Regions from separate parts of the Gordonia sp. YC-XJ4 genome, predicted to be linked through region 2. Evidence: predicted binding sites of a transcription regulator. Region 2 holds the regulator's gene; the other holds the start of a gene.
What was found. Region 2 encodes HspR, which represses chaperone genes until heat shock. Its sites were predicted from a motif close to ANNTGAGTNNNNNNNACTCANNT; they were not measured.
Positions count from the first base shown of each region.

Region 1: a site for HspR is predicted at 1,283-1,305, ahead of clpB (ATP-dependent chaperone ClpB). Genes of this name have one in related genera too.

Region 1 covers NZ_CM183447.1:5,284,560-5,290,648, forward strand. Annotated here, with positions in the region: gene clpB (ATP-dependent chaperone ClpB) at 1-1,206, opposite strand, end outside; gene AC5ZH6_RS23505 (hypothetical protein) at 1,327-1,572, opposite strand; gene AC5ZH6_RS23510 (COG4705 family protein) at 1,859-2,206, opposite strand; gene AC5ZH6_RS23515 (phosphatase PAP2 family protein) at 2,196-2,843, opposite strand; gene AC5ZH6_RS23520 (COG4705 family protein) at 3,349-4,209, opposite strand; gene AC5ZH6_RS23525 (sensor histidine kinase) at 4,378-5,790, opposite strand; gene AC5ZH6_RS23530 (VTT domain-containing protein) at 5,825-6,089, opposite strand, start outside.
Region 2 covers NZ_CM183447.1:5,477,471-5,483,559, reverse strand. Annotated here, with positions in the region: gene grpE (nucleotide exchange factor GrpE) at 1-655, shown strand, start outside; gene dnaJ (molecular chaperone DnaJ) at 767-1,972, shown strand; gene AC5ZH6_RS24490 (heat shock protein transcriptional repressor HspR) at 2,078-2,434, shown strand; gene AC5ZH6_RS24485 (hypothetical protein) at 2,594-3,769, shown strand; gene AC5ZH6_RS24480 (FAD-binding oxidoreductase) at 3,796-4,947, opposite strand; gene AC5ZH6_RS24475 (amidohydrolase family protein) at 5,153-6,089, shown strand, end outside.

The DNA of each region.
Region 1 (6,089 bases), 190 kb from region 2:
CAACCGCGAGGCGGCCTCGTCGACGAGGTCGATCGCCTTGTCGGGGAGGAATCGCGAGGTGATGTAGCGGTCGGAAAGCGTTGCCGCAGCGACCAATGCGGAGTCGGTGATGCGCACGCCGTGGTGCACCTCGTAGCGCTCCTTGAGGCCGCGAAGAATACCGATGGCGTCCTCGACGCTCGGCTCCCCGACGTAGACCTGCTGGAAGCGGCGCTCGAGCGCAGCGTCCTTCTCGATGTACTTGCGGTACTCCTCGAGCGTGGTCGCACCGACCAGCCGCAGCTCGCCACGGGCCAGCATCGGCTTGATCATGTTGCCCGCGTCCATCGCGGATTCGCCGGTGGCACCGGCGCCGACGATGGTGTGCAGCTCATCGATGAAGGTGATGACCTGACCGGCCGAACCCTTGATCTCGTCGAGCACGGCCTTGAGCCGCTCCTCGAACTCGCCGCGATACTTCGCGCCGGCAACCATCGAACCGAGGTCCAGCGAGATGACGGTCTTGTTGCGCAACGACTCCGGCACATCGCCCTCGACGATGCGCTGGGCGAGCCCCTCGACGATGGCGGTCTTGCCGACGCCGGGCTCACCGATGAGGACCGGGTTGTTCTTGGTCCGGCGGGAGAGCACCTGCACGACGCGACGGATCTCGGTGTCGCGGCCGATGACCGGGTCCAGTTTGCCCTCTCGGGCGGCCTTGGTCAGGTCGGTGGAGTACTTCTCCAGCGCCTGATAGGTCGACTCCGGGTCCTCGGAGGTCACCCGGGCGTTGCCGCGCACGGCGACGAAGGCCTCGCGCAATGCCTGCGGTGTCGCACCGGCGTTGTGCAGCAGTTTGGCGACCTCGGAGTCGCCGGTCGCGAGGCCGACGACGAGGTGTTCGGTCGAGACGTACTCGTCGTTCAATTCGGTCGCGAGCTGCTGGGCGGCACTGACCGCGGCGATCGACTCGCGTGACAGTTGCGGCTGAGCGCTGGCGCTGGCCACCGTCGGCGCGCGATCGACCATGCCCTGGGCCTGCGTACGAACAGTCGACGGATCGACCCCCACCGCCTTGAGCAGCGGCGAGGCAATGCCGTCGGACTGGTCGAGCAGAGCGACCAGGATATGGGCGGGACGCACGTCGGGGTTACCAGCAGCGGCCGCCGCCTGCACCGCAGCGCTCAACGCCTGCTGTGTCTTGGTGGTCGGGGTGAAGCTGTCCACTTCGGGTGCACCTTTCTCTACGTTCTTAAGTCGGTACGGCTCAAGTATGGCCGTTCGACTCCTAGAACGCGAGCAAGGTTGAGTGCATTCCGCTCAATTTATGCAGCTTGGTGATATGGGTCACACTCGGTGAGTGCCGCGCGCGGTCAAAGTCTGCGCATGCATCCATGCGGAGGTCTTGTCGGCGGTCGTCGCGTACCCCGGCGCGCCCAGGGCCCGGCTATAGGACGCGCCGGCGACGAACATGGTGGCGGCGACTGCGATCGCGGCGAACACCGCGACGCTCGACGTTGCGCGCCGACCGGACGCCACCGGACCGCGGACGCGGACGCGGACGTAACGACCTCGGCCGCGCCCCCGCGTCATCGCCGAACCTGCTGAGCAAGGCGCGGACTGATCAGACCGGCTGTGAGCCGTGTGAACACCCATCCGACCATTGCTGCGGCAACAACCGCGATCCCGTAGATACCGTCAACGGCGGACGAGAGGGCCGCGGGTTCAGTCGGACTCGGCTTGGCCACGCACCCCACGAGAACTGCAAGAGCGAATGTGAGCACGGTAGCGGTGACCGTGAACAGGGCTGCGATAGTCGGTGTGAGCGGAGCGTACGAATCGTGGTGGTCCTCCTGCGGATGGACCGGGCGCGGATTGATCATGAAACAGCCGTCGATCGAGCGGCGGTACGCGCCGTATGTTGTTCGATCCGGTCGATGTGGGTCACGCTGAGGTACACCACGAGAGGAATCATCACGACCAGAAATACAAGGTTGGTCACGGTGGTACCCACACCGAAGCCACCGGCGTCGCGGGGTTGGGTCAGCAAGTCACCCAAGGAGGCCCCCAGCGGACGAGTGACGATAAAGGCGGCCCAGAATGCCAGCACGGCATTGAGACGAATCAGGTAATGAGAGGTGGTAGTCGCAGCGATAATGGCCGCAACGATGAGCAGCGACGTGATGTAGCCCAGTGCGAGTTTCTCGGCGATACCATCAGCGTCCATGGAGCGCAGCCTCTTTCGTTGCGAGAGGATCGGTGGGCCGAGCCCAAATCGGGAGTCGGTTGGGGAACTGCCGTTGTGCTTGGCGGAGGCCAGCATGCACCAATCGGGGAGCGGTGAGCGCTGCAGCGGTGGCTACGGCCATCGCCGCAATAACGTCGCTTAACCAATGCACGCCCAGATAGAGCCGCGTGAGTGCGGCGATAAGGGTGATCGCCATGGCAAGTGTGACAGCGAGCCTCCGAACCGTTTGCGACGCAGTGGCTGTGACGACCAGAGCAGTCGTCAGCGCCAATCCCGCTGTGCCGGTGACATGTCCGGACGGATATGAGTACGTCATCTCGGTGATGCCGGGGTGGTAGTACATGGGTGGGCGGGGGCGGGCGACAACCAGTTTGATCAATTCAGTGATCATCGCTGCTCCGACGACCCCTGTGACAACTGCCAGCGCACGTTCGACCGACCGGTCACGCACGATCAGTATCGCGGCCACCACAACTGACCACAGACTTACCAGCAGCGGGCCAAACAGATACGACACCGTCGACACCGCCTCCAGGGGTGCGACGCGGTGTCCGGCGATCCAGTTCATCACCGCACCGTCGATCCAGAAGGGCCCACCGTCGTAGGCCAGGCCCACCCCAAAGATGCACACTGCAGCGATGAGCAGCGGGGGTAGTTGTGCTCGCCACCAGGAGATTCTCATGTCGATCATGCTGACCCGCAGATGCTTAGGGGACACTGAGCTGCGCTTAGTGGTGCGCCCGGCGCGGAGTTATGGTCCGTCCATAAACTGTATTCCTCGCGTTAATATTGATCGACTTCCCCGAATGGCTTAATTGACCCTTTCATATAGCCCGTTCTTGAGCTGTCATGACAGAGACTCAACGGTAATAACTCGTGGAACCACTAAACGGACAATATCATTCTCGGGCGGCTCGGATATGACGCAGTCGAACTTGACGGCAATCGCTGTGAGCTTCTGACCTTTTCCGAACACCTCGGTCAGCGGATCGCCCGCACGACTTGACCCGCAGAGTCGGGAGCCGGTGACGATACGGAGCGCGACTTCGTTGGTGCGCAAGCTGAACCGAGCAGTGTCGTCACACCGAGACCGGCCCCACCGTAAATGAACTGCCGCCGGTTCACCGGTCACCACCTGTGCGCAGGACCGGTCGGTTGGGGTCGTCCCGACGCGTTCTCCAGAGGACCAGAACGAGAATCGCGGCAAGAGCGACTGAGCCCAGAGCAACCACCCCGTCTCCCCAACCGATCCCGACCGGGGAAGGCTTGCCGAGCCAATCGGCGATCGATGCACCCAACGGCCTGGTGAGGATATACGCTGCCCAGAATGCAACGATACTGTTGAGGCGCAGGAACTTCCACGCAACTCCGGGTACCACGATGAGCGCCGCGTACAGCACGATCGAACCCCCGAATCCCAGACCGAGGAAGAACGCACTCCAGTCCCCCAGCGCCGTGCCCAGGGCAAACGTCAGAAGAACCGTCCCCCAATAGAAGAGCTCGCGTCGGCGCGTGGTGATGTCATGAATGCTGAGAGTCCCTTCGCTGCGATACCACAGCACCATCCACACACCCAGAACGACGGCATAGAAAAGGCTCGTCACCGTGGTGGACACACCGACCGCGTGCAGCCCATCTGCGCCGACCGTACCGAATATCGCGATCGCTGCGACCGCACTCCAGTACGTGGGGGCGTGGTAGCGACGGGCACGTAGCTGCCTCACCATGGCCACCGCCACCGCGATGACACCGACCAGCACAGGCAATGCGATGCTGAACTTTGCCAGAAAATCCGACATCGCCTCGCCCATACCGGTGGTGATCACCTTGACCACCCAGAACGAGACGCCGATGAGCGGAACCTTCAAACCCAAGGGCTCGTCGAGAAAGCCCGAAACGCCCGGATCAGTGCGGTCACGATATGCGGAACGACCGGTACCAGACGGTTCGGTCGACTCGAGTGCGGGATCGGTCATGATCATCCGTTCTGCTTCTCATCAGCGAAAGGGTGCGTGTCAACCCAGCATCCACCCCGATCCTCGGGGCAGCCTGCGACTCGGCTGTGCGCCGCACAACCTCATTGCACCCAAAAGTACGGTCGGCCAACTTGTTCCGGCAACCAGACTTACGCCAATCGGACTCAGCGCGGCTTAATGTTGTGACACGGGCACGATGCACCGCAGCGGAAGGGTGAATCCCACCGAAGCGCCACCCATTGCCGAATCGTCGATGATGACTTCGCCGCCATGCGCGTGGATGATCTCGGCCGTGATGGCCAATCCCAGCCCTGCTTGCCCGGCGGTCCGGGAACGAGCGGGGTCCAAACGGACGAATCGATCGATGACTCTCGACTTGTCGGCATCGGCGATGCCGGGACCGTCGTCGGACACCAAGACCCGCACCGTATCTGTCGGGGATTCGGTAGTCATCTCGACGACCAGCCTGCTTCTCGCATGACGCGCACCGTTGTCGATGATGTTGCGCAGTGCACGCCGAACCTTTTCGGAATCCGCGTTGAGCTGTACAGGCACAACCGCCGCCTCGATGTCGAGGGCGGAGATGGCCTCCAGCCGGGCGACCTCCTCGCTCAACAGATCGTCGAGGTCCACAGAGCTCACTCGGAGCTGGAGGCCGCGCTCATCCGAGCGCGCCAGAAGCAGAAGGTCGGCAACCATATGTTGCAGACGCTGCGCCTCGGGAAACAACACCGTCGACGCGGTATCCGCATCGATCGGTTCCCTGGTGACGCGGCACAGGTCGAGCAGCCCGACCACGGTCGTCAATGGGCTGTTCAGTTCATGAGAGGCGTCGTTTACGAATCGCAATTGCTGCGTTCGAGCGGTCTCAATTCGATCGAGCATGGCATTCATGGTTGATGCGAGAGTCGCGATCTCGTCCCCGGTACCGGGGACGGGAACGCGATGGGCGAGGTCACCTCCGGAGATCGCATCGACGCGCCGCCGAATGTCATCGACCGGCCGTAGCGCACGACCGACGAAGTGGTGGGTCAGCAGTGCCATACCGATCACCACGAGTGGGAACACGATTGCGCAGATCAACGCCACGGCTCCGACTGCAGCATGAATGGGTCCCTCGGCGGCGCCGACCTCGATGGTGAGTTCCCCGTCGGGTGTGGCGACCTGCGTGGTCGCGAGCCGTAGATCATGCGCCTGCACGCGTGACACATCGCCGTCGTGACGCGACGGGTCCCGGGTCGTCGGGTTCGCGGCGGCCTGCGACAGAGTCGGGTTGCTGCTCAGCCGTACTCGGCCCGACGAGTCGATGACCGTTATGACGGCGATGTTGTCGCCGTTCGTCATCATCGAGCGATCGATCCCGGCGATCCCCTCGTCGGTCGCCGCCGCTGCGATCTGTTCGGCGCGGGCCGACGTGGCCGAATCGGCATCATCGACGAGGACGTGCCGGAACAGCACGATGATGAGAAGTCCCGCGACCGCGAGGGTCGCAGCGACCAACCCGGCGGCGACCACCGTCAGCCGCATCCGCACCGGACGGCATCGAGTCCAGAGCTGCGCTACCAGCGCGTTGGCCGTCCGGACCATGTACCGTCCGCTGTCAGACCCGACAGTGTCGACCTCAGACCGCCGAAGACGCACGGCGCACCCGCCTCGCGCGAATGGCCTTGATGATCAACGGCGCTACAGAGGCCACCACGATCACCACGAAAATGGGCTCGATCAACTTTTGCACGACCGCGAACTGGCCCAGCCAGTATCCCAACATGGTGACGACGGTCGTCCAGGTGACCGCACCGATCACGTTGTAGGCCAAGTACGTTCGGTGGCGCATGCCAGCGGCTCCGGCGACGATCGGGGTGAGTGTTCGCACGACGGGCACGAAC
Region 2 (6,089 bases):
GAGCGGAGCGAGCGGGCCCAATGTCGCTCCGGGCGCCGGGAGCGGAGCTGGTTCCGAGGAGCCGGTGACGGTGACCGATCGTCGTCGCATCGACCCGGAAACGGGTGAGGTGCGCGAGGATTCGGCCGCCGGGCCGGGCCCCGCAGAGGCCGAGCCCGCCGCGGCGATCCCCGATCCCGAGCCGAGCACCCCGCACTCCGACGAGGTCGCCGACCTCACGGCGGCACTGCAGCGCGAACGCGCACAGTTCGCCAACTACAAGCGGCGTACCGAGGAGGAGAAGCAGGGCCGGGTGGCCTACGGCAAGCAGGTTCTCATCGAGAAGCTGCTGCCGGTCCTCGACGACCTCGACCGTGCCCGCGAGCACGGCGACCTCGAGTCCGGTCCGCTGCGTGCGGTCGCCGACAAGCTGGCCGCAACACTGACCGGTGAGGGTGTCGTCAAGTTCGGTGAACCCGGCGACGTCTTCGACCCGGAACTGCACGAAGCCGTCCAGAACGACGGCAGCGGTTCCGAGCCGGTCCTCGGCGCGGTCTATCGCAGCGGTTACCGCCTGGGCGAGAAGGTGATCCGCACCGCGATGGTCACCGTCACCGACCCGGCGCCGGCAGCGCAGGAGAGCGGCCCGCAGGACGCTCCGACCGGTGCACAATAATCACCTGCACAACCATCCGGCGATGCGCGGACGCCCACGCGGCTTCGCGCATCGCCGGATATCGGAACATACTTCATCCAGACATGTTCATTGAGAAGGAGGTGACGTCTGGTGGCTCCGCAACGAGAATGGCTCGAGCGTGACTTCTACAAGGACCTGGGCGTTGCTTCTGATGCTTCGTCTGAAGAGATCAAGAAGGCTTACCGCAAGCTCGCCCGTGAGCTGCATCCGGACGCCAATCCGGGTGACACGCAAGCCGAAGAACGCTTCAAGCGGGTGTCCGAAGCCCACAGCGTGCTCGCCGACCCGGACAAGCGCAAAGAGTACGACGAGACGCGAGCGATGTTCGCCGGCGGACGATTCCGCGGCGGCGGCAACGGTTTTCCCGGCGGCTTCCCCGGCGCCGGCACCCGCTACTCGACCGAGACCGGTGCCGATTTCAACATCGGCGACCTGTTCGGTGGTGGCGGTGCGGGCGAGGGTGCCGGCGGTTTCGGCGACCTCTTCGAGGGCTTGTTCAACCGCGGCGGTTCGGGCGGCACGCGCACCTCGACCGCGACCCGGCCGCGTCGCGGCAACGACCTCGAGACCGAGACCACGTTGTCGTTCAAGGACGCGGCGTTGGGTACGACCGTCCCACTCCGGGTGACCAGCCCGGCGCCGTGCACCACCTGTCACGGCAGCGGCGCCAAGCCGGGCACCAGCCCGCGAGTGTGCCCGAACTGCAACGGATCCGGTTTTGTCAGCCGTAACCAGGGGGCGTTCGGATTCAGTGAGCCGTGCCAGGACTGCCAGGGCACCGGCTCCCGCATCGACGACCCCTGCAGCGACTGCGACGGCAGCGGCGTCAAGGTGCGCTCGCGCACCATCAACGTCCGCATCCCCTCCGGCGTCGAGGACGGTCAGCGCATCCGGCTGGCCGGACAAGGCGAAGCCGGACGCCGGGGCGCACCGTCGGGCGACCTGTACGTCGTGGTCCACGTGACCCCCGACAAGGTGTTCACCCGTAACGGTCACGACCTGCGCGTCCAACTGCCGGTGAGCATCTCCGAACTGGTGCTCGGCTCGACGGTCTCGGTGCCGACGCTCGACGGATCGGTCGGGGTGAAGATCCCGCCGAACACCAGCGACGGCCGCACCCTTCGGGTCCGTGGCCGCGGCGTGCCCAAGCGCGCAGGCGGTGCCGGAGACCTGCTCGTCACCGTCAAGGTCGAGGTGCCCCGCAAACTCGACGACGCCGCGGTGGAGGCCATGCGTGCCTACGCCGAGGCCGAGAAGTCCAGCGGTTTCGATCCTCGGGCGGGTTGGGGGCGATGAGCCATGGCAGAACGCAAGAATCGTGGGCGGCCCGGCGCTGAGGGCGCCGGGCCGGCCGGCGGTTTCGAGGGTTTCGAGGGCGAGGTGAGCGCGACCGCCACCTTCATGATCTCGGTGGCCGCCGAGCTCGCCGGAATGCACGCGCAGACCTTGCGCACCTACGACCGGCTCGGGCTGGTGACCCCGCAACGCACCAGCGGCGGCGGGCGACGCTACTCCTCGCACGACGTCGAGGTGCTGCGCGAGATCCAGCGGCTCTCCCAGGAGGAGGGCGTGAATCTCGCGGGCATCAAACGCATCATCGAGCTCACCAACCAGGTCGACGCGCTCCAACAGCGGGTGCACGAGCTCCAACGCGAGGTCGACGCACACCGTGCCCGCCGCGGTGGCGAATTGGTCCCCGTCCCGCGGACCAATGCGCTCGTCGTCTGGCAGCCCCGGCGCCGACGCACCGAGGAGTGACACCCTGCAGTGTGACCCTCCTGCAGTGTGACCGTCCGAGTAACGATTCACTGATCCCCGACGACAGCGATCGGTAAGCGGCCTGTGGGCCGCGCACCGATCGCGCGTTAGTCTGTGGCGGCGTGTCATCCGAGGTCGGTGACCTGACAAGGGAGGCGAATGGTGAGTGAGTCACCCGAGATCTCCATCGCCGAACCCGCAGTGCTCGGGGTCTCGGTGGTGGGCGACGAGATCGCGACCGTCGTCCGCGACGCCACCGGCGAGATCGTCGCCAGCAATCACGTGGAGCTCGCCGACGAGTCTCCGAATTCGGCGCTCGACGCGCTGCGTGAACTCGTCGACTCCGCTCCCTTCACGATCGACCACATCGTCCTGACCTGCGCCCGTCCCGACGTACGAGCACACCTCGAGTTCTCGATGAACGCACCCGGCGCACCCGAGTGGGCATCGGCGGTGAGCTTCGTCGACCTCCCGCACGCCCTGGCCCAGGTTGCGCACCGCGACGCCACCGGCGATGTCGCCGCAGTCGTCCTCGACCGGTCCGGCGCCCTCGCCTCCGGCGCCTCGATCGCCCTCGTCAACGCCGAGCACTCGTCGGTACACGCCTCCGCCGCCGTCGCCGCGCCCCAGTCGGTGCCGCTGACCGATCCGCAGGGTGCCGACGGCCTCGTGGCGCATCTGAACTCGCTGACGCGCGGAGCGGGTGCGACTCGCGTGGTCGCGGCCGGTTCCGGAGCGCAAATGCCCGACTCCGTGCGTGCCATCGAGACGGCGACGGGCTCACCGGTGACCGTGGCCGCCGCGCCCGTGTTCGCGCTGGCGCAGGGCGTCACCGAGGTGATCGCCGCCGACACCCGCGCGATCCCGGTCGCCGCGGCCGCCGTCGGACCGGCCGCGGCGGCATCGGTCGGGACAGCCGCCGCGGCACCGACCACGGCGATGGGCGGGGTGGGTGTGCGCTGGTGGATCATCGGCGGCGCCGCCGGGCTCGCCGCGTTGCTATGCGTGGTCGCACTGGTGGCGCTGTTCACTGGCAAGGACGACTCGGGCACGCCCGCCGCGGTCACCTCGACCGTCACGGTGCCCGGCCCGACCAGCGAGGTCACCGTCACCCGCACCGGCCAACCCGACACCCAGACGGTCGTCGACCAGCAGACCGTCACCAGTACCGTCACGCGGCCACCGGTCACCAGTACGGCCACCCAGACCGTCACCTCGACGGCAACGGCGACAGCGACGGCCACGGTCACCGAACAGGAGACCGTCACCTCGGTGGTGACGACGACCGTCACCGCGCCGCAACTGGGCCCCGGCAACCCGGGCGCGGGTGGGTAGCGGCCGCAGCAGCGTCGAGACGGGTCCTAGAACATCGGGTCGTGCTGGATGAGGCTGGCCCGCACCCCGGCGATGATCAGCCCGCGCCGGGTGTTCTCCACCATCATCGGTGAGCCGGTGATCAGGGTTTGCCGGTCGTCCCAGCTGCCCGCGGCGCCGACGACGTCGACGAGCCGACCGATGCGATGGTCGATGCCGAGCTCGGCGGGCCGGACCGGGTCGTCGAGCCACCACGGATCGGTCTGCTCCTCCGACACCGCGGTGATCGTGAGCCACGGATTGGTCGCCGCGATCTGACGCAACACCGGTAGGTCGTACAGCTCACCGGGATACCGCGCCCCGTAGTAGACGTGGGTGGGCGGAGAGGTCGCCAGCGCCGACATCTCGATGAGCAGTGCGCGCAGGGGCGCCAGGCCGGTGCCGCCGGCGACCATGAGTACCTCGCGGTCGCCGTCGATGTGCAGCGTGCCGTGCGACTGACCGAACGTCCACACGTCGCCGGGCTGGGTCTGAGCGACGATCGCCGGGCTGACCGTGCCACCGGGTACCGCGCGCACGTGGAACTCCAACTCGCCGTGCGGGTTGGGCGGAATCGCCGGGGAGAGGTTGCGCCACACCTTCGGCCATTGGGGGATCTGGGCCTCGAGGTATTGGCCCGTGTTGAAGCGCAGTGGCGTGTCGGTGACGAGTCGCACCACCGCCAGACCGCGGCTGATGCGGAACTTCTCCACCACGCGGGCAGTCCAGGTCGCCGGCCCCGACGCGGTCTGCGCCGCTCCGCGCATCACACCGGTGACGAGCATCATCGCCTGCCCGACGGTCCGCTGGGCCTCGTCGTCCCACTGATCGCCGAGCGTGACCGCGAACTCACCCATCAATGCCCGGAAGATCGCCTGATAGTGCTCGGGCTGCACCCCGTACTTGCGGTGGTCGCGCCCGAGTTGCGCCAGGAACTCCACGAGTTCGGCCTGTCCGTCGGGGCTCGGGATGACGTCGAGGACGTGGTCGATGACGTGGTAAAACGCCTCGCGCTGATGCGCCATCATCGCGCCGAACAGTTCGCGCAGGTCGGGGTCGATGGCGAACAGTCGCGTGTAGATGTTGCGGGCGAAGCGGTCGGGATCGCGGGCGATCAGGTCGCGGAGTTGATGCAGCACATGGCGGGAATGACTCGCCATTGCGCACACCTCCCACCGATCACTGGTCACCGATCACCGGACAACCGACAACATCTCCATTCTGCCCTGCGTCACCGACAGTTCGGTTCACCCGCGGGCCGTCGCCGTGGCGCAGCCGATCCGAGGATGGCGTCGACCGGCAATTCTTTTCGTCCGTCGAACGCATGAGATGCGTCAACAACTATGGCAATCTCGAATGGTGACAATGTTGGCCGGAACGATATCGGGGATCGTCGACGCCCACGTCCAACAATGGAATCCGCGTCGGACACCGTGGTCGCGTAATCCCGTCGCGCGTGGATACCGATTTGTCCCCAAAGTGGGGGACAGGCTTTTTTCGGTCGCCGTTCCCCAGGCCGAGCGCGATTATGTGCTGACCCCGCACATCATCGGCCGTGCGTATGAGCCGCGGCACTACGGCGCCGACATCGCGCCGGTGGCGCAAGTGGTCGGGGTGGGTATCGAGTCGGTGGTGGTGTCCGAATCGTACTGGCGCCTCGGCGATGTCGAGGAGCCCGACGCGAGCCGGCAGGCCGTCGACGAGATCGACTACCTGCAGGGACTGCCGTTCGGGGTCGGCGTGGCCCCGACGCTCGGTGCGGTGATGGTGCGCGGCGATCCGCGGGCCGAGGGCTTCGAGGCGCGCCTGGACGCGCAACGCGCGCTCAGCGATCGGGTGCGCGGTATCCAGGTCACCGCGACGCGCCATCCGGACCCGAAGGTCCGGTCGGCCGGGCCGGTCGACGGCATGCTCGCATCGGCCGACTTCCTCTCCGGTGTCGAGAAGGTCGCCGCCCGCGGGCTCGCCGTGGAGGTCTTCGTCTACTCCCATCAGCTCTACGACGTGATCACCCTCGCCCGCGAATTCCCCGACACCACCGTCATCGTCGACCATTTCGGTTGTCCGGTCGGCGCTTTCGGCCCCGTCGGGCTGCGCACCGGGACCACCGCGGCGGCCCGCGCCGACATCCTGCGCCTGTGGCGTGAGCGCATGACCTCGATTGCCGCCGAACGCAATGTGGTGGTCAAACTTTCCGGGCTGGCCATGCCGGTCCTCGGCTACGGTCGTGAACCGTGGGGCAACATCGGTACCCGCGAGACCCTGACACAGATGGTCGGCCCGCTGGTCCAACACGTCGTCG